One region of the Ornithinibacter aureus genome, then DNA from elsewhere that is predicted to be linked to it. Evidence: predicted binding sites of a transcription regulator. Region 1 holds the regulator's gene; each other region holds the start of a gene.

Region 1 (6,668 bases):
CCAGCGCAGGGTCCTTCTCGATGTGCTCGCGGAACTCGTCCAGGGTCGTCGCCCCGACGAGGCGCAGCTCACCACGGGCGAGCATGGGCTTGAGCATGTTGCTCGCGTCCATCGCGGACTCGCCGGTCGCCCCGGCGCCGACGACGGTGTGCAGCTCGTCGATGAAGGTCACGACCTGCCCGGCGGAGTCCTTGATCTCCTCGAGCACGGCCTTGAGCCTCTCCTCGAACTCGCCGCGGTACTTGGCCCCGGCGACCATGGCCCCGAGGTCCAGGGCGATGAGGCGCTTGCCCCGCAGTGATTCGGGCACGTCGCCGTCGACGATCCGCTGGGCCAGGCCCTCGACGACGGCGGTCTTGCCGACACCCGGTTCGCCGATGAGCACGGGGTTGTTCTTCGTGCGGCGGCTGAGCACCTGGACGACGCGACGGATCTCGTCATCACGACCGATGACCGGGTCGAGCCGGCCCTCACGGGCGGCTTCGGTGAGGTCGGTGCCGTACTTCGCCAGCGCCTCGCCGGTCTCCTCCGGGTTCTCGGTGGCCACCCGGGAACCCCCGCGCAGCTCGTCGATCCGGGCCTCGAGGGCCTTGGCGTCGCCGCGCAGCGCGCCCTTCTCGACCAGGGCCAGCACGAGCAGGTCGGTGGAGAGGTAGGTGTCCCCCCGCGCGGTCATCAGCGTCGACGCCTGCTGGAGCACACCGAGCGCTGCCTGACCCAACGCCGGCGAGGCAACGGTCGCTCCGGTGCTGCGCGGCATCCCCGACAACGTCGAACGGGCCGACGCCGCAGCGGCGTCGACCGAACCTCCGGCCGCCTCCAGCAGCGCCGGGGTGGTCGTGCCCTCCTGCTCGACCAGGGCGAGCACGAGGTGTGCCGGGGTGATCTCGGCGTGACCCGCGGTCTGGGCCGTGCGCTGGGCGATGGCCAGCGCCTCGGCCACCTTCGCGGTGGGTTTCAGTTCCATGGGGTCTCCTTGCAGCAATCAGGGCAGATCTACATCAGGGATAACCGTGCCAAAGTTGAGTCTATTCCACTCAAGCCTGGTCGCTCACGTGGGCTAGCAGCCGCTCGAGGAGCGCGCCCGGAGGGTCCCGCAGGTCCAGGGCGAGACCGTTCTCGTCCGGCGCGAGCGGCTCGAGGGCCGCCAACTGGGAGGCGAGGAGCGATGCGGGCATGAAGTGGCCCCTGCGTTCGGCCAGCCGCGACCTGATCACCTCGGGCGGGCCGTCGAGGTGCACGAACAGCACCCGGCCGCCCCCCGAACGCAGCACGTCACGGTAGGGCCGGCGCAGGGCCGAGCACGCCAGGACGCTCGACCGGCCGGCCGCGTCGTGCCCGGCGATCCACGCCGCCAGGTCGTTCAGCCACGGCCAGCGATCGTCGTCGGTGAGGGCGCGCCCCGACCGCATGGCGGCCACGTTCACCGGCGGGTGCGCGTCGTCCCCCTCGGCGAACGACCACCCGAGGGCGGCGGCAGCCCTCGCAGCGACGGTGCTCTTGCCGCAGCCCGACACCCCCATGACCACGACGTGGAGAGGTCGGCCGCCGTCGCTCACGGGAGGTGGATGCCGTTCAGCAGGTCGCCGCGAGCTCGTTGGCTTCCGAGTCGTCGGGGGACTCGGTCGGCGACGGGGACGGTGACGGCTCGGTGCCCGTGGTCGAGGTGGAGCTCGACGTGGCCGACGGCTTGGGGGATGCCGTGGACTTCGCGGGCGGGTCGAGCGACTTCTCCACGAGCCGGCGGATCTCGGCGTAGTCAGGGTTGCCGGGACTGACGACCTTGTTGGTGAACGGCAGCGAGCGGATGGACCCGCCATCCTGCACGCGCAGGATGAGGTCGACCCACGCCGGCAGGTCCTGCTGCGGGATGTCGAAGTCGATGTTGTTCTTCACGACCGCGGCCAGCTGGGGGTAGTTGCGCAGGAGTGAGACCGGGTCCGCCTGGTCGATGAGGGCGCCGGCCATGCAGCGCTGACGGCGCATCCGGCTGAAGTCGTCCTTGCCGGCGCGCGAGCGCGAGTACCACAGGGCGTCGTGGCCGTCGAGGCGCTGGACGCCGGGCTCGATCCACCGCTCCACCCCGTCGGTCCACTTGATGCCGCCACCGGGTCGGCTGGAGCAGTCGGTGCACACCCGCTCCTGGACGTTGATCTCGACACCACCCATGGCGTCCACCAAGGCGGTGAACCCCCGCAGGTTGACGACGACGGAGTGGTCGATCTCCAGGCCGGTGATGGCTCCTACGACGTCGATCGTCGACTGCCGGCCGGGGCTCTCGACCCCGGGGAAGAGGTCCCGACGGTCCTCGGCCAGGGTCCAGATGCCGTTCATCAGGCACTCGTCGCCACAGTTGTAGCCGTCCGGCCAGACCGTCGACAGCGGGTTGTCGTCGGGGATGGGAACGAACTCGAGGTTGCGCGGGATGCCGATGAGCAGCGTGTCACCGGTCTTGGTGTTCGTGCTGACCACCATGAGCGAGTCGGTGCGCACCCCGACGCGGTCCTTACCGGCATCCGACCCGATGAGCAGCGTGTTGACGCGCTCGGTCCCCGCCCAGGGATCCTGCTTGGTGCCACCGGTGAGGCCGTTGTTGTTGTCGTCGGTCACGCCGCCGAAGGACTCGTTGATGACGGAGGTCTGGATCTCGAGGAACTGCACGGCGAGCGAGGCCGGTGCCGCGATGATGAGGCACGCCACCGCCGCGAAGGCCACTCGCGCCCAACGACCGGCCGTCTGCCGGCGCGGCCAAGTCTGTTCCGCCGTGAGGACGATCGACCCGACCCAGAGCACCGCGCCGACGAGCACGCCGAGGCCGACCCACTGGAGCACCTCGGGGCGGACACTGGCGTCGAGCACCGAACGCAGGACCCCTCCGCGCCAGAGGCGCACGAGGGCGAAGCCGAGCACGGCGATCGTCACGGCGATAAGGCCGGCTCCGAGAGCGCGCCACCGGGTGCGCAGCAGGCCCAGGCCGGGAAACACCGTGCCGAGGGCGACGCTGCGGTAGTAGGTCTGCGGCGGGTAGCGCAATTCGGCACGACTCACCGGCGGCCGGGAGCCTCCCGGCCGCCCTGGAGAGCTCAACGGCTCTTCGTCGGACATGCCCTATCGACCTTCTCGTCTCGTGAAGACGCACAACAGCCGAGGCACGACGTGCGCAACGCATCGACGATATCGCCCCAACCTGAAACTGCCCTGAATGCCGCTGCTCGTGGGACCCGTGTCCCTCCGGGCCCGTGGTGCAATGACGGCATGGCCGCCTCGACCCCGACTGCCTCCCCCCGGACCGACCCCACCCGCTCGGACCGAACCCGGCAGGTCGCCGTCACCCTCGCCGAGGTCTTCTGCGTCATCGGGACGCTCGTCGGCGTCGGTGTCATCGGCACCCGGGTCGAGGAGTCGTCCGGGGGCGCACTGGCCGCGGACGCCACGCTCATCGCCCCCGCCGGCCCCGCCTTCTCGATCTGGACCCCCATCTACCTCGGCCTGGCCGCCTACACCGTGTGGCAGTGGCTGCCCGACCAGGCGACCGACCGTCGGCACCGGGCGATCGGGTGGCTCGCGGCGGCATCCATGGTGCTCAACGCCCTCTGGCTGCTCGTCACCCAGCAGGGCTGGATCTGGGTGAGCGTTCTCGTCATGGCCGGGCTCGTCGTCACCCTCGGCCTGCTCGTGGCCCGGCTGCAGGCGAACCCGTCGTACGGCCATGCCGAGACGGTCATCGTGGACGGCACCTTCGGGCTCTACCTCGGCTGGGTTGCCGTGGCGGCCTGCGCCAACGTCACGGCCGCGTTCGTGGCGAGCGGGGTCGACCCCGGTGGCCTGGTCGCCGAGGTGCTTGCTGCCGCGGTGCTCGCGGTGGCCGCCCTCGTCGCGGTGGTCCTCGCGCGCCGGCTCGGCGGCCGGTGGGCGGTCGCGGCCGCCATCGTCTGGGGCCTGGGGTGGATCGCCGTCGGGCGCTTCACCGACGAGCCGCGCTCCGCGCTGGTCGGCGTCGCCGCGCTCGTTGCGGCGGCCGTCACCGTGGCCGCGACGGCCCGGCAGCGCACCACCGCGGCCTGAACCCCGGGGGTCAGGACCTCAGGAGGATCGGGTCGGGTTCCACACGACGAGAGCCTGCGAGCGCCCGTGCCGTGGCCGCTCGCCGAGGCGCGCGGCGTAGACGTCGCCGCTCGGGGCGACCGAGAAGACCCGGGTGACGCGACCGGATGCGGCCCGGACGGCATCCAGCTCGGCGCTCAGCTCGGCCACCCGCGAGCGCAGGGCGGCCACCTCGTTCTCGAGCTCGAGGATGCGGGCGATCCCCGACAGCGACACCCCTTCGTCCTGCGAGAGTCGCTGCACCTCGCGCAGCAGGGCGACGTCGCGCTGGGAATAGCGGCGACCGCCCCCTCGGGTGCGCGACGGGGTGACCAGGCCCAGTCGGTCGTACTGACGCAGGGTCTGGGCGTGCATGCCGGCAAGCTCGGCCGCGACGGAGATGACGAAGACCGGGGTCTCGTCGTCGGGGCTGAAGGCGGCGTACTGGAACGACGTCATGGCGTCCTCCTTCAGCCGCTCGCCTGCTCGAACAGGGCGGCGCGCGGGTCGACGTCGGCCTCCTGCTCCCGCAGCACCTCGACCGCCTTGCGGGCGGCGTCGGTGAGTCGCTGGGGCACGATGACGGTCACCTTGGCGAGCAGGTCGCCGGTGCCGCCTCGCCCGGTGACCCCACGTCCCTTGACGCGCAGCACCCGGCCGCTCGGGGTCCCCGGTGCCACCTTGACCCGTACCGGGGTGCCATCGAGGGTGGGCACGGCGACGGTGGCCCCGAGTGCGGCCTCGGAGAAGGTCACCGGCAGGTCGAGGGTGAGGTTGTCACCGTCGCGCCCGAAGACCGGATGCGGTTCGACGGTCACCGTGAGGATGAGGTCGCCCTTGGGTGCCCCGGGGTCACCGTCGGCTCCCTTGCCACGCAGCCGGATCTTCTGCCCGTCCTTGACCCCCGCAGGAATCTTGGTCGTGATCCGGCGACCCTCGGGGGTCGACAGGGTCACCGTGGCGCCCTGAACGGCATCGCGGAAGCTCAGGGTCGTGCGGGCCTGGACGTCAGCGCCCGGGCGAGGTCCACGGGGGGCTCCGAACCCGGAGAACGGGTCGCCGCCGCGGGCTCCACGCGCACCGGCGCCCGCCCCGGCGCCACTGCCGAACATCTGCGCGAGGAGGTCGTCGAGGTCGGGCTGGGCCCCCGCACCACCGGCGCCGCCCGGGCCGCCCGTGGAGAAGCGCACCCGCTGGCCACCCCCTCCGCCACCGAAGGCCGAGAAAACGTCCTCGAAGCCGCCGGCCCCACCGGGGCCGCCGGCGCGGAAGCGGGCACCGCCCTGCGCCATCTGGCGCACCGCGTCGTACTCCTCGCGCTGCTTCTTGTCGGAGAGCACGGAGTGGGCCTCACCGATGTCCTTGAACCGCCGCTCGGCGGCAGCGTCCCCGGCATTGCGGTCGGGGTGGTGCTGCCGCGCGAGCTTGCGGTACGCCTTCTTGATCGCGGCCTCGTCGGCATCCTTGGGGACGCCGAGGATCGCGTAGAAGTCCTTCTCGAACCAGTCCTGGCTGGCCATGGGCGCCTCCTCTCGGTGCCTCGTCCGTGGATCAGGCGGGGTCTGCGACCGCGACCCGGGCGGGGCGCAGGACCTGCTCCCCCGCACGGTAGCCCGGTTGCAGCACGGTGACGACCGTCGTGGACTGCGCGTCGGTCGGCAGGTCGTCGTCGCCCTCGGGCCACGGCGCGTGCATCAGGGCCTCGTGCTGCATGGGGTCGAAGGCCTCGCCCTTCGCCCCGTAGCGCTCGAGACCGTACTTGCCGAGCGTCGCCTCGAGCTTGTCGGCGATGGCCGCGAACGGTCCGTCGACGAGGTCGCCGTGGTCCCGCGCGGCCTGGATGTCGTCGAGCACCGGCAGCACCGACTCGAGGACGTCACGCACCGCGCGCTCCTGCATCAGCGCCCGGTCGCGGTCGACCCGGCGCTTGTAGTTGACGTACTCGGCCTGGAGCCGCTGCAGGTCGCCGAGCCGCTCGGCAGCGAGGATCGAATCCGGGTGGGTGCCCACGGCATCCACACCCTCGGCGGATGCCGTGGCAGCCGCCTCGCCCTCGTCGGCCGCGGCGGGGGCGGCCCCGGCTGCTGCCGGGGCCACCTCGTCGCCGTCGTTGACCCACTCGGTGTTGACGCTGTCGTCGACGACCTCACCGCTGAGCGGGCTGCTGTCGGTCTGCTCCGGGCCGTGGGGCTCGGTCACTTCTTGTCCTCGGGCGCGTCGTCCTCGACGACCTCGGCGTCGACGACGTCGTCGTCACCCGCGTCGGATGCCGGCTGGCCACCGTCAGTGGCCTCGGCACCCGGCACGTCGCCGGACTCGCCCTGCTCGGCCGCGGCCGCGTACATCGCCGCACCCATGGCCTGGGACTTGGTGTTCAGGTCGTCGATCTTGGCCTGGATGTCGTCCTTGGACGCCGCCGTCTCCGGCTTGATGGCCTCCTTGAGGGCGGCCAGGGCCTCGTCGACCGGGGCACGCAGCTCGTCGGAGACCTTGTCGCCGGACTCGGCGAGGAACTTCTCGGTCGAGAACACGAGCGACTCGCCCATGTTGCGGGTCTCGGTCTCCTCGCGGCGCTGCTTGTCCTC
Region 2 (6,668 bases), 1.5 Mb from region 1:
AGAGATCCTCCGCCATCTCCTACTCCTCATCCGGCCTGCGGGTGACCACGACCGCAGCCGGTCGCAGCATCCGCTCAGGCGTTCCGAACCCGGAGCGAGTGACGGCGAGAATGCTGCGCGGCGGGACGCTGGCATCCTCGACGACCGAGACCGCCTCGTGCAGCTGCGGGTCGAACTCCGCACCGTCGATGACAATCTCGGGGTACCCGAGTGCGCGCAACGCATCAGCGGCCTGCGCCCGGACGGCCTGCATGCCACCCAGAACGCCCTCGTCAAGGTCCACCCCGAAGCTGAGCGCCCGGTCCAGCCCGTCGACGACGGGCAAGAAGGCTTTGGCGGTGTGCCGCCGCTCCTGCTCGCGGGCGGTCTGGATCTCGCGCGCCATCCGTTTGCGGAGGTTGTCGTAGTCCGCCGCCGCCCGGCGCCACCGGTCCTCGGCCGTCTCCAACTGGGCGGCGACCGCTGCTTGCGCGGCGCGGATCTCCTCCGGGGACACGTCGGTGAGGTCGTCGTTCAGCAGGTCCACGGCCCGCGTGTCCTCGTTCTGCTCCTCGACCATCGCGATCCTCCCTCCGTGCTACTTCTCGAATTCGGCGTCGACGACGTCGTCTTCGTCGTCCTGAGCGGGCTGCTCAGCGTGGCTGGCGTTCGCGCGGGCCGCAGCAAGGGACTGCGCAACCTGCAGCAGCTCGCCGGTGCGCTCTTTCGCTTCCTGCTCGCCGACGTTGTTCTGCACTGCCTCGCGGGCCTGCGTGATGAGCAGCTCCGCGCGGGCACGCTCGTGCTCCGGTGCAGCATCGCCGAGCTCACGCAGTACCCGCTCGACCTGGTAGGCGGCGGAGTCCAGCTCGTTGCGGGCGTCCACGGCCTGGCGCAGCGCCTGGTCGTCAGCACGGTGCTGCTCGGCTTCCTTAACCATCCGGTCGATCTCGCCCTGGTCCAGATTCGAGGTGTCGCTGATGGTGATGCCCTGCTCGGTGCCGGTGTCCTTGTCCTTCGCCGTCACGTGCAGGATGCCGTTCGCGTCGATGTCGAAGGTGACCTCGACCTGCGCTTCACCGCGAGGAGCGGGGCGGATGCCGGTGAGCTGGAACCGGCCCAGCACCCGGTTGTCTGCGGCGTTCTCCCGCTCGCCCTGCAGGACGACGATCTCCACCGACGGCTGGTTGTCTTCGGCCGTGGAGAACACCTCGCTGCGTCGGGCGGGGATGGTGGTGTTGCGTTCGATGATCTTCGTCATCACGCCACCGCGGGTCTCCACACCCAGCGACAGCGGGGTGACATCCAGCAGCAGCACGTCGTCGACGTCGCCCTTGAGGACGCCCGCCTGGATGGCGGCGCCCACAGCGACCACCTCATCGGGGTTCACCGTCATGTTCGGCTCCTTGCCGCCGGTGAGCCGCTTGACGAGCGCTTGGACAGCGGGGATGCGGGTGGAACCGCCCACGAGGATGACCTCGTCGATATCGTTCTCGCTGACCTTCGCGTCGGCCATCGCCTGACGCACCGGACCCAGGCACCGCTCAACGAGGTCAGCGGTGAGGTCTTCGAACTTGGACCGCTTCACGGTCATGGTGAGGTGCTTGGGTCCGCTGGCGTCGGCGGTGATGAAGGGCAGGCTCGCCTGGGTCTGGGACACCGAGCTGAGCTCGACCTTCGCCTTCTCGGCCGCCTCGAACAGTCGCTGCAGCGCCTGCGGGTCGTTGCGCAGGTCGATGCCGTTCTCGTTCTTGAACTCGTCGGCAAAGTAGTCCACCAGCCGGCGGTCGAAGTCGTCGCCGCCCAGGTGGGTGTCACCGGCGGTGGATCGCACTTCGACGACCCCGTCGCCCACGTCGAGGAGGCTGACATCGAACGTGCCGCCACCGAGGTCGAACACCAGGATGGTCTCGTGGTTCTTCTTGTCCATTCCGTACGCCAGTGCGGCGGCGGTGGGCTCGTTGATGATGCGCAGCACCTCGAGCCCGGCGATGCGTCCGGCGTCCTTGGTCGCGGTGCGTTGGGCGTCGTTGAAGTAGGCGGGAACGGTGATGACGGCCTCGGTCACCTTCTCACCGAGGAACTTGCTGGCGTCGTCGACGAGCTTGCGCAGCACCTGGGCGCTGATCTCCTCCGGCGCGTACTGCTTGCCGCGGATGTTGAACCGTGCTTCGCCGTTGGGGCCTTCCACGACGTCGAAGCCGACGGCGTTGGCTTCCTCCTTGATCTCGTCGAAGGACCGGCCGATGAACCGCTTGGCGGACGAGATGGTGCCCTTCGGGTTGAGGATGCTCTGCCGGCGGGCAAGCTGCCCCACCAGCCGTTCACCGTCCTCGGTGAAGGCGACCACCGACGGGGTAGTGCGGGCTCCCTCCACGTTCGGGATGACCTTCTCCTCGCCGGCCTCCCAGACGGCGATAACGGAGTTCGTGGTTCCCAGATCGATTCCTACTGCCTTGGCCATGATGATTGTTCCTTTCTTGTCGCGTGAGACACGTTTCAGGGGTCGTCAAAGAGCGCGCCAGGATCGGAGCAGGCGCAGGGCTGAGTGCCCCGGCGATGACCTTGACGCGGTCAGAGTCAGGAAGCAGGCTGCTTCAGGGGGATCTTTCCGGACGGCGGGCTGCTCGATGGGCATCACCACCCGCAGGACACCCAGGTCGCAGCTGGCGGTGACGCTGTCGCTGTCGATGCCGGGCGCCAGTCCCAGCAGCCGCATGAATTGCCCGTGGGGGCCGTTCGGCGGTGAACCACTTCGCGCCGGCGGTCGCGGACTGGGCCGCTGACCGCGCGGACGGTGAGCGGCTGGCCGCCCACCCAGCTCGATGGACTCCGAGTCGATGCCTGGCAGGTTCCTTCCTCAGGAACGTACTCGTCGCCCTCTCGGGACAGATCGACCGACATCGAGCGCGGATCCATCTGCTGAGCGATGCGCAGGTCCGCACATGAGGTCACCGTCTCACCACCCCCCTTTACGCTGAGTCGCTATAACTCCACTGCCGATGTTTGTTCGACAGACTGGACCCCACGTAGGCATTTCGCAAGTGATTCGCCTGACGAACGGAGCCTGATCCGCTTTCCAGACCTGCGCGTCCACAGGGCTCAGCCCCACCACCGCGCCGTCGCGCTCAGCGAGCCAAAGCGTCTCGACTGCTCCTAGCCTGGACAAGATGCGTCCTGTCACCGGGTCATTGGGTTCGATGAGCATGGACAGCACCATCCTCGCGGTGCGCTCGTCATTCGCGACATCACTCACGCTGGTCATCATCGGTTCCTCTCGGCGCTCGTTACCGACGAGGTGCGCCGAGCGCTACCGACGGATCAGCAACTCGGAACCGCAGCTACGAGTCATCGCTCGCCTCGTCCACGATGAGTCCCGCCTCGACCAGTGCAGCCCGCACGGCCTTACAGTCCACGCCCATCCGGCGACCGATGGCCCGCATCGAGACGCCCGCTCGGGTGAGCCGCACGGCCTCGACCTTCTCGTCGATCCCCAGCCTTGGTCGGCGGCTCGGCACGTTGCGGCGACGCAGATGGGAGAACACGGTGGCGCGGTGAATGCCGTACCTCTCAGCGAGCGCCTTGACGCTCATCCCGGCCAGGTAGTCGCCGACAAGCGCGTCCACCTCGGAGGCGGTCAGAAAAGTTTGAGCCGTCTCGACAGTGCTCGCAACAGGGCCACGATCATCCTTCGGAGCGGTATCCTGGGGACGTCGAGAGACCTCGTAGACCCCACGCTCTAGGCGGTTGACCAGGGTTTTTGTCTTGGGGGCGGAGTTGCCGAACGTACTACTCAGGCACCCCAGGCACTGCGAGGCCCCGATCCGCTACGGCGGGTCGGGGTTTTTGCAGTCCTCGGGGATGTCACCGGACCTGCGACCGGATCCGCGCGCAGGCTTTGGGAGGATGGGCCCCATGCAATCCCGTCGCTTCGCCACCGTGGTCACGCTCGTCATCGTGGTCGCGTTCTTCCTCGTCGCCATCGCGCCCGCCTTCGCCTCCCCTGCGCCCGGAACCCTGCCGTTCCACGCGCGCCTGGTGTCCTCGGAGCCGGCCGACCGGACGAGCGTCGAGACCGCGGACCGGGTGGTGCTGACCTTCAACGAGAGCATCAACCCCGACTTCGTCGCCGTCCGGGTGAGCGGACCCGAGGGGGCCGAGGTCGACGGGGCGCCGAGCGTCGAGGGCGCCACCGTGACGCAGCCCCTCGCGGCGCCACTGGCGGCGGGCGAGCACACGGTGACCTACCGGGTGGTGAGCAACGACGGGCACCCGATCTCCGGGACGGTGACGTTCACGTCGACGGCGGTCGCGGCCACTGCCTCCCCGACGGCGAGCACCCCGACGAGCACCCCGGAGGCGAGCCCGACGCCGACCGTCTCCACGGCATCCGCGACGCCCATGCCGTCGGACTCCCCCACACCCACCCCCGAGCCCGTGGCCGACGAGGCGGGCACGTCGCCGTGGGTCGGGGTCGGCATCGCCGTGGGTGTCGCCGCCCTCGCCGCCGCCCTGGGACTCGTGTGGCACCGCCGCCGCAGCCGGCCGGATGACCTGCGGGACTGAGCCGGGCACCGCTTCGCCACCGCGATTTCGCGGGTCGCGGGCCATCCTGCTAATGTCTGCGACGCGCGCCATTAGCTCAATTGGCAGAGCAGCTGACTCTTAATCAGCGGGTTCGGGGTTCGAGTCCCTGATGGCGCACCAGGCTGGACCGAACGAGGCTCCCCGACACCGGGGGGCCTCGTTCGCTGTTCCCGGACGTCTGCCCGTCGCGGAGACCGACTCGCCTCCCGGTCGTGCAGCATGCGGACGGGCAGCCGCCCCGTGGCCGCCGTCGAGGCCACGACCACGCTCAGCGGCGACGCAGCCGGCGCACGATCAGCCAGCTGCCCACGACCGCCGCCACGGCCACCACCGCGGCCAGCCGCTCCACGCGCAGCTCCCCCGACGGCGTGGTCGCGACGTCGGCGAACCGCTGCTTGGCCACGTCAGTCTGGCGCTGGATGATCGAGGACGGGCGCACGCGCTCGGCGAGCTCGTCGATGGTTTGTGCGAGCCGGTCACGACGCGCGGTGATCTCGGCCTCGAGGGCGGCGATGGTCAACGGTGCGGGTGCCGCGGCCCCGGTCGAGGGCCCCGTGGCCGCAGGCTGGACGTTGCTCATGGGTTCCTCACTGCAGTCCGAGGTCGCGCCGCAGCTTGGCGACGTGTCCGGTTGCCTTGACGTTGTAGAACGCGTGCGTCACGGTGCCCTGCTCATCGAGGACGACGGTGCTGCGGATGACACCCTGGACCGTCTTGCCGTAGAGCTTCTTCTCGCCGAAGGCACCCCACGCCGTCATGACGGCCCGGTCCGCGTCGGACAGCAGGGTGATCGTCAGGGCGTCCTTCTCGCGGAAGCGGGCAAGCTTCTCCGGCGTGTCCGGAGAGATGCCGAGCACCGTGTAGCCGTGCGCGCCCAAGGACTCCAGGGACTCGCTGAAGTCGCACGCCTGGGTGGTACACCCCGGCGTCATCGCCGCCGGGTAGAAGTAGACGATGACCTTGCCGCCGCGCAGTGCGCTCAGCGTCACCGGCGTGCCGGTGTCATCGGGCAGGGTGAAGTCGGGCGCGCTGTCGCCGGGGCTGAGCCGGTCACCCACGGTGCCTCCTCGTCGTGTCGTGCATCGGTGGTGCCAACCTACATCGGCCCCGGGACAATGGAACCGGGGGCCGACGAACCACCACGGGACCTGGTGCGCAAGGCGGGACTCGAACCCGCACACCCGAAGGCACCAGAACCTAAATCTGGCGCGTCTACCAGTTCCGCCACTCGCGCGCGGTCGACAGCCTACGACGAACGGCGCTCAGCCGCCGAGGAGTTCTCGCAGCACCGGCTCGAGGGCGCGGAAGGCCCGTCCCCGGTGGGAGATCGCATTCTTCTCCTCGTCGGTGTGCTCGGCGAGCGTGCGCTGCTGCCCGGTCGGGACGAACACGGGGTCGTAGCCGAAGCCGTGGTGGCCCTCGGGGGCGCGGGCGAGCCGGCCCTCCACGCGTCCCTCGACGCCGTGGACCCGACCGTCGGGCATCGCAAGGACGGCGGCGCACACGAAGGCCGCGGCCCGGTGCTCGTCGGGGACGTCGCCGAGCTGCTCCAGCAGCAGGTGCAGGTTGGCCCTGTCGACCTCCGCCCGCGTGGCCCCCGGCCCGGCGGCCGAGCCCGACCATCGGGCCGAGAACACGCCGGGGGATCCACCGAGGACCTCGACGGCGAGGCCGGAGTCATCGGCAAGCGCAGGCAGGCCGGTGGCCTCGGCCAGCGCCACGGCCTTGAGCCGGGCGTTGCCGAGGAACGTCACCTCGGTCTCGGCGACGTCCGGGGCGCCCTCCACGTCGCCGGCCCCGATGATCTCGAGGTCGAGGTCGGTGACCAGGCCGCCGAGGATCTGGCGCAGCTCGTGCACCTTGTGCTCGTTGCGGGTGGCCAGCACCAGCCGACGGCTCACGCGCGTCGCTCCCGCGGGGTCGCCTCAAGGGCTGCCTGCTGGAGGAGGGTGAGCTCCGCGCAGCCGACGGTCGCGAGGTCGAGCAGGTCGCCGAGCACGGCGCGGTCGAACGGCTCCCCCTCGGCGGTGCCCTGCACCTCCACGAACCGCCCGTCCCCGGTCATGACGACGTTCATGTCGGTCTGCGCCGTCGAGTCCTCC
Region 3 (6,668 bases), 1.2 Mb from region 1:
AAAGTTGGACTCGAGGCCATGAGCGGATGCTGAGCCTGTACCTCGACGACGTGAAGTCCCAGGGCCGGGTCGGGCTCGTGGGGATCATCCTGCCAAGCGACAACGTGCGCTCTCTCTGCGCCGCAGTCGAAGCGATAGTCCGCGAGGGTGGCCCGGCCCCCAAGAACCGGCAGTCCGTGGAACTCAAGGGCGAGGAGATCCTGGGAAACCGCGGCTGGTGGAGGAGCAAGTCACCGCGGGAACGACTGCTCGTCGCCACACAATGCCTGGCGAGTTTGGAACCGCACGGCGCGCGCATCCTCCAGCGCGTTGGCCGCAAGCCGGCAGGCAAGACGCTCAATGAGGCCAAGAGGAGCACCAGCATGGCCATGGCCATAGTGGCGAGCGACTACGCTCGCGAGGTCAACGAGCGCTCGATCATGGCCGTGTGCGACGAGCAGAGCGTCGATCTCGTTACCACCGATAGCGTGATGCACTTTGACCGGATGGAAGACCCTTACCATCATGCGGTGATCGTGGACGCGGTCTACGCCGTGGACTCGCGCCGATCAAGAATGATCCAACTTGCAGATCTCGTCGCCCATGTCTGGCAGGCCAAGGAGACGCCTGGCGCCCCCCACGGCGATCTCTGGAGTCAAGTTCGCCACCTCGAGTACCGCCCCGTCAACTTCATGATGGGTGGGTCCTCTGCCTCCTGAGGGACGGAGTTGGCTTCGCTGCCGACCAGGGGCGGCTCCCACTGCCTTGGAGATGCAGTCGACGCGGGTCCTGGGCCACGGGGCAGTGGGTACGCAACTACCTTCACGGCGCGGGCGCGATCAAGGCCGCCTTGCTGCGGCCTGGTGGATGGCGGCCGCGAGCTCAGCGTAGGTGACTGCGCCATCGGTCAGTCGCGCCAAGGCCGCTAGGCCGAGGGACCGCTGGCCCAGCGCGACGATGGTTTGTCGCGCTAGGACGTAGAAGTCCCACTGCCTCACGTCAAGAGGGTCGTTCCCGGTGTGAGAGGTGGCGGTCTGCACTGCGAACACGTACACGTCGGCGTGGTAGGTGCCTTCTGCTGGGCCCTCACCTCCCCCCGTCGTGTCGGCTTTACGGGAAAGGCCAGAAAACTGGATGCGGGACAGGTTTCGCTGTTCCCAGTTCTGCAGGTATGCCGAGGACTTGACCTCAATGCGGATGCCACCGGGGGTGAGAACGTCGTACTCGTCCCATTCGACGCGCATGCCCTCTGCGCCAACTGCGCGGGCGACGAGAAACTCGGCGAGGTAGCCGCGAGTGTTGTTCATACGCAAGTCCGACATGGCGAATCGCCAGAAGTCCGCAACAGTCGCGTCGACTCCGTTGAATGTTTCCTGTCCGGTCAGAGGAGGGAGGACGGACGGCCTGAGGGGCGGCTGATCCTGGGAAGCGATCACAGGCTCGGAGTCCACGCTCGTATGCTGCCATCCGCTGGCCGCGCCCTGAATGTTTCCGCGAAAGTGTCCGTGCCAGCAACCAGTCATTGTCAACATCGGCCAACGCGACCAACCACAGATTCGCAGGTCAGAAGCTTGCCGCCAACTTGCGCCAACGCGAACAATCATGCACGGGCAATACGAGATGTACTTCGACATCTGATCGAGGCCATCCTTCGCCGGAACCGCGCTGTCCCTCGCGGGGCAGCGCGGTTCCGGCGTTCCACGCATCGTGGGATGCCGTCCGCGCGCCCCCGATGGTGCCGCGCCCACGGCATCCCCCCTGCATTCCGGGGACGAACGCCTTCTCGGCCGGTAGCGTGCGGCTGCATGGGCAGCGACCCGCGCCGCCTCGACGGGCTGCGCCCCGACGAGCGCGCCGCCGCTCTGCTCCTCGAGCACGTGACGGGCGGGACCGTGCGCGCCCACGACGTCGGCACGCGGCAGGGGGCGTACGACCTGCACCTGACGTATCCGAGAGGGAGAACGGCTGCCGTTGAGGTCACGACGGCGAGCAGCCTGCCCGCCGACCCTTTCAGCCTCCTCCTCGTGCCCCACGTCGCGCGCCGCATGGTGAAGGTGGTCAGCGCACGAGGCGTCGACGAGCGACACCTCTTCATCGGCATCACCTCCGAATCGACGCCGGATGCCGGGTGGCCGGCACTCGCTGACGAGGACGTCGTCGCCGACGGGCTGACGCGCTTGTGGATCGTGACCACCGGTCGGGCACCCACGCTGGTGTCCTGGTCACGAGGGGATGGGTGGCAGCACCACCCGAGGTGACGGCGAACCGAGCACCCACTGATGTTCGGGATTCGATGGCTGAGGGAGTTGACATTGAGCCAACCTCCAGCCCTAATATTGAGTCATCATCACTCAATCTTGGGCCGGCCGCCCAACGAGCAAGGAGGACACCATGGCCACCACCTTTGACCCCTTCCGCGACCTGGACCGCGTGCTCTCTGGCTCTCTGCGAACTCCCGCGTCAGCCGCCATGCCGATGGACCTCTACCGGTCCGGCGACCACTTCGTCGCCCACATCGACCTGCCGGGGGTTGACCCGTCGACGATCGACGTCGATGTCGAGGAACGCACCCTCACCATCCGCGCCGAGCGTCGTGACACCACCGACGAAGACGTCCAGTGGCTCTCCCACGAGCGACCGACCGGCACCTTCGCACGCCAGCTCACGCTGGGCTACGGGGTGGCCCCGGACCGCATCGAGGCCGACTACTCCGACGGGGTGCTCACCCTGACGATTCCTGTCGCCGACGAGGCGAAGCCCCGCAAGATCTCGGTGAGCCACAAGGGAAGCCGCCAGGTCATCGAGGGCGAGGCGAGCGCCGCCCAGCCCGTGGGCGTCTGAGCCCGGCTCAGCCCCCTGACAGCAGCCCGGCCCGCGAGTGCCTGATTGCGCGCCTGACCCCGGCTGACCCTCCCCACGAGAAGTCGCCGAGACGAGCACCGGCGACGTGGCGTCCACGTCTCGTGGGGAAGGTCGGGACGGGGCTCTGCGTAGGCGAGAATCGGGCGCATGACGAGTGAGCGCGCCACCCTGATCGAGCAGTTGTTGGATGCCGGGCGGCACCTCGTCGCCCGCGGCCTCGTGCAGGCGAGCGGCGGCAACCTGTCGGTCCGCCTGCCGGGCACCGACACCTTCCTCGTCACCGGGTCGGGCACCTGGCTCGACCGCCTCACCGCCGACGACCTCGTCGAGCTGACCCTCGACGGTGAGCGCATCGGTGGCGCGCAACGCCCGTCGGTGGAGTGGAAGCTGCACCAGCGCACGTACGCCGTCCGCCCGGACGTGCAGGCCGTCATCCACCTGCACCCGCAGCACGTGCTGCTCGTCGACATGCTCGGCGCCCCGATCCGGTTCACGACGTTGGACCACCAGTTCTACCTGGGCAGCGCCGGGCGGGTGCCGTTCCACCCCGCCGGTTCGCAGGAGATCGCGGATGCCGCCGCGGATGCCGCCCGTGACCACGACGCGGTCGTCATGGCGCACCACGGGTGCTCGACGCTCGGCGACACCGTGTCGATGGCACTGCGTCGGTCCCTGAACCTCGAGGAGGCCGCGGCGATGACCTACCGCCTGCTCATGGCCGGCGACACGACCACGGACTTCCCGCAGGAGTGGAAGGGCAACATCATCAGCATCTGAGCACGATGGCTGCGCCGGGCCAGGACCCTCAGCAGATCAAGTCGCTCAGCGGGTCAGCGCCAGGCTGGCCAGGGCCACCAGCCAGGAGACGAACGACCCGACGAGGAAGTACTCGGTGACCTCGTCGATGCCGACGGCATCCACCGTCGAGCTCTCGTCACGCTTGGCCTGCAGCTCGGGGAAGCGGATCAGACCCTTGGCGGCGATGACGAGCCCGGCCGCCGTGAGCTGACCGGCCAACCCGAGACCGATGATCAGAACCCGCTCCATCGGGCCGAGGAGCCGACCACCGCGCAGCTGGTCCGAGGGTTGCGGCCCGCTCGGCAGCTCGGCCTGCTGCACCGGCCGCAGGGCACCGACGCTGACCAGGACGAGTCGGACGACGACGTTGGCGGTGGCGAGGTTCGCGACCAGCAGACCGGTCACGAGCAGCACCGCACCCGGGTCACTGTCGGCCTCGAGCATGGGCAGGTCGGCCCAGGCGAGCCACGACGCGAGCCGCCCGCCGGCCGACGAGGCCCACCCCGACAGCGCGATGAGCGCGAAGGCCACGGCACCGAGGACGGCCAGGGCACGGCCGTGGCCCCGCCCCGTCGACAAGGCCTGAGCGGACAGCACCGCCCACAGGGCAAGCGCCACCATCGACACCCCCAGCACGACGAGGTCGATGGGAGCCGTGAGCCCGGCCAGAGCGGCGAACGCCGCCATCACCGCTGCCCCGACAGCGGGTGACCGCCGGGCCACCGCCGGCGGAGCTGCGGCTCGCACGAGGTCGGCGAGGCCGAGGCCGACGAGCCAGACGCCGAGCCAGCTCACGGCAGCGCCCGCAGCAGGTCATGGGCCGCCAACACGGCCCCGAGGCCGTCAGCGCGCACGCGCTGGGAGACCGCCGACGGGCTGATGCCCTCGAGTGTCGCCAGGTCACCCTGGGTGGTGTGCGGTTCCATGAGCCCCCTCAGCAGTCGGATCGAACGCTCTGAGCACGAGCCAACCAGATGGTCCCGACAGAGCAGTGCGGCATTGACGGCGTCGACCGCGCTGTCGTCCTCTGACGCGTCCACCCGCAGGGCCGTGCGCAGGTGCCGGGTGGCAGGTTTCGCCGCAGCCTCCTCCGCCGCCTCGACGGCAGCGCGGGCCGCCCACCAGCCCGGGCCGTCCTCGATCCCTCGCTCCGGGTCGAGCGTGGTCACGCTCCCCCGCCCGACCCCGATGCGGGTATCCACGTCGGGCAGCAGGGCCAGGCGCACGCGCAGCCCGGCATCCAGCGCCTCGCCGAGCGTCGCGTACGACCCCTGGAACTCGTCGCCGACGGTGACCCGCAGCCCCGTGAGGGACGGGACGGCGTCGTCGACCTGACGAAGTGCGGCCTCGACGGCACGGTGCAGGTCTGCACGGTCGACCGACCCCCGAGAACCGACGATGTCGCCGATGAGAGTGCACCGTGAAGCGTTGTTCTTCATTTGCTCCATCTGAAGATCATACCTTCAGATGCTGGCAATGAAGCCCGAGACGAAAGAACGGCTCCCGTCACGGGGCGATCGACCACAGGTCCTGCCCCGACCTCGGCTCGGCGACCCCACGCTCGGTCGCCACGGCATCCACCAGACGCGCGGGGGTGACATCGAACGCAGGGTTGAACCCGGCCGACCCCTCGGGCGCGACCTGTACCCCGCCGAGGCTCGTGATCTCATCCCCCGACCGCTCCTCGATCTCGATGCCCGACCCGTCCGCCATCGACAGGTCGACGGTCGACCACGGCGCAGCGACCATGAAGGGGATCTCGGCGTCCCGGCAGGCCAGGGCCACCCCGAGGGTGCCGATCTTGTTCGCGGCGTCCCCGTTCGCGGCGATGCGGTCGGCACCGACGACGGCGAAGTCGACCAACCCCCGCAGGATCGTCGAGGCAGCGGCCCCGTCGACCTGGACCACGTGCGGGATGCCGTCCTGCTCCAGCTCGAAGGCCGTGAGCCGGGCCCCCTGCAGCAGCGGGCGCGTCTCGTCGGCGTAGACGAGCTCGATGCGGTCACGGGCGTGCAGCTCGCGGATCACACCGAGGGCGGTACCCCACGCCGACGTCGCGAGCGACCCCGTGTTGCAGTGCGTCAGCAGCCGCAGCCGTGGGCGGTCGATGCGGGCCAGCAGCCAGTCCGCCCCGAGTCGCGACAGCTCACGGTTGGCGGCCTCGTCCTCGCCGGCGAGCTGGCGTGCCGCCGCCAGCACGGCATCCCGACCATGGCCCATCAGCGGCCGCACCTGGTCGACCCCCCACGCGAGGTTGACGGCCGTCGGCCGCGCATTGCGCACCCGGTCAACGGCAGCCTGGATCCGCGCCTCGTCCCAGCCCTCACGAGCCCCCTCGTCCATCGCGACGACGACGCCCATGGCACCGGCCACACCGAGTGCGGGAGCGCCGCGCACGGCGAGCACGGCGATCGCCTCGACGAGGTCGTCCGTGGTGTCGGTGACCCGATCGACGACGGTCCCGGGCAGCAGGGTCTGGTCGATGAGTCGGACGGCCCCGCGACCGTCACGGCCCGCGGTGTCGTCCCAGGAGATGGCGGTGAGCGTCATGGGCGTCAGCCTAGGCTGCGTGACGAGTGGCAGTACGCCCGGTGCTGCGGGGTGCTTACCCCCTGCCGAGGGGCTAGCGTCCGAACATGAGCCCGCGACCCACCCTGCGCCAGACCTCGCCCAGCCCTCGCACGCGCCGGGCCCGCTCCGCCGGAGCCCTCACCCTGGCGCTCGCCATGATCCCGGCAGCGGCGTCCGCCGCCCACGGCGACGACCCGACCGTGCTGACTCCGATCGGTGGCGGCTACGTCACCTCGACCCTGGCCGGGTTCGCGGATGCCGCGGCGCTCAGTGCCAGCGGACCCACCGTCGACCTCGTCGTCGTCCCCTCGGCCTACGGCGACGGCGCCAAGGACCGGGCCGAGAACCTGCGGCTCGCGGCCGAACGAACTGCACAGCTCGACGCCGCGTGCGACGCTGCCGTCGCGTCACCGGCGAGCGGCTTCACCGGGTGCACCGCCACCCTGGCCGTGCTGCTG

The links. The regulator HspR, encoded in region 1, represses chaperone genes until heat shock. The targets are predictions, from matches to a motif close to AAGTTGAGTCNNNNNGACTCAACTT.
Region 2: the regulator HspR is predicted to act here: its motif matches at 2,954-2,978, upstream of C8E84_RS18625 (Hsp20/alpha crystallin family protein).
Region 3: the regulator HspR is predicted to act here: its motif matches at 2,313-2,337, upstream of C8E84_RS04280 (Hsp20/alpha crystallin family protein).

What each region holds. Positions count from the first base shown of each region.
Region 1 is NZ_VMSB01000001.1:2,072,144-2,078,811, forward strand. It holds gene clpB (ATP-dependent chaperone ClpB) at 1-967, opposite strand, end outside; gene C8E84_RS09890 (gluconokinase) at 1,038-1,559, opposite strand; gene C8E84_RS09895 (LCP family protein) at 1,576-3,048, opposite strand; gene C8E84_RS09900 (TspO/MBR family protein) at 3,256-4,065, shown strand; gene C8E84_RS09905 (heat shock protein transcriptional repressor HspR) at 4,084-4,542, opposite strand; gene C8E84_RS09910 (DnaJ C-terminal domain-containing protein) at 4,554-5,603, opposite strand; gene grpE (nucleotide exchange factor GrpE) at 5,635-6,282, opposite strand; gene dnaK (molecular chaperone DnaK) at 6,279-6,668, opposite strand, start outside.
Region 2 is NZ_VMSB01000001.1:3,584,440-3,591,107, reverse strand. It holds gene C8E84_RS17100 (DnaJ C-terminal domain-containing protein) at 1-16, opposite strand, end outside; gene C8E84_RS17095 (nucleotide exchange factor GrpE) at 20-559, opposite strand; gene dnaK (molecular chaperone DnaK) at 578-2,443, opposite strand; gene C8E84_RS18625 (Hsp20/alpha crystallin family protein) at 2,489-2,698, opposite strand; gene C8E84_RS17085 (hypothetical protein) at 3,321-3,605, opposite strand; gene C8E84_RS17080 (copper resistance CopC family protein) at 3,895-4,545, shown strand; tRNA gene C8E84_RS17075 (tRNA-Lys) at 4,611-4,686, shown strand; gene C8E84_RS17070 (DUF3618 domain-containing protein) at 4,835-5,146, opposite strand; gene bcp (thioredoxin-dependent thiol peroxidase) at 5,154-5,624, opposite strand; tRNA gene C8E84_RS17060 (tRNA-Leu) at 5,716-5,800, opposite strand; gene rdgB (RdgB/HAM1 family non-canonical purine NTP pyrophosphatase) at 5,829-6,467, opposite strand; gene rph (ribonuclease PH) at 6,464-6,668, opposite strand, start outside.
Region 3 is NZ_VMSB01000001.1:881,153-887,820, forward strand. It holds gene C8E84_RS04265 (DUF3800 domain-containing protein) at 27-698, shown strand; gene C8E84_RS04270 (hypothetical protein) at 819-1,430, opposite strand; gene C8E84_RS04275 (hypothetical protein) at 1,785-2,237, shown strand; gene C8E84_RS04280 (Hsp20/alpha crystallin family protein) at 2,371-2,820, shown strand; gene C8E84_RS04285 (class II aldolase/adducin family protein) at 2,989-3,618, shown strand; gene C8E84_RS04290 (hypothetical protein) at 3,664-4,434, opposite strand; gene C8E84_RS04295 (SatD family protein) at 4,431-5,087, opposite strand; gene mtnA (S-methyl-5-thioribose-1-phosphate isomerase) at 5,146-6,189, opposite strand; gene C8E84_RS04305 (type 1 glutamine amidotransferase family protein) at 6,276-6,668, shown strand, end outside.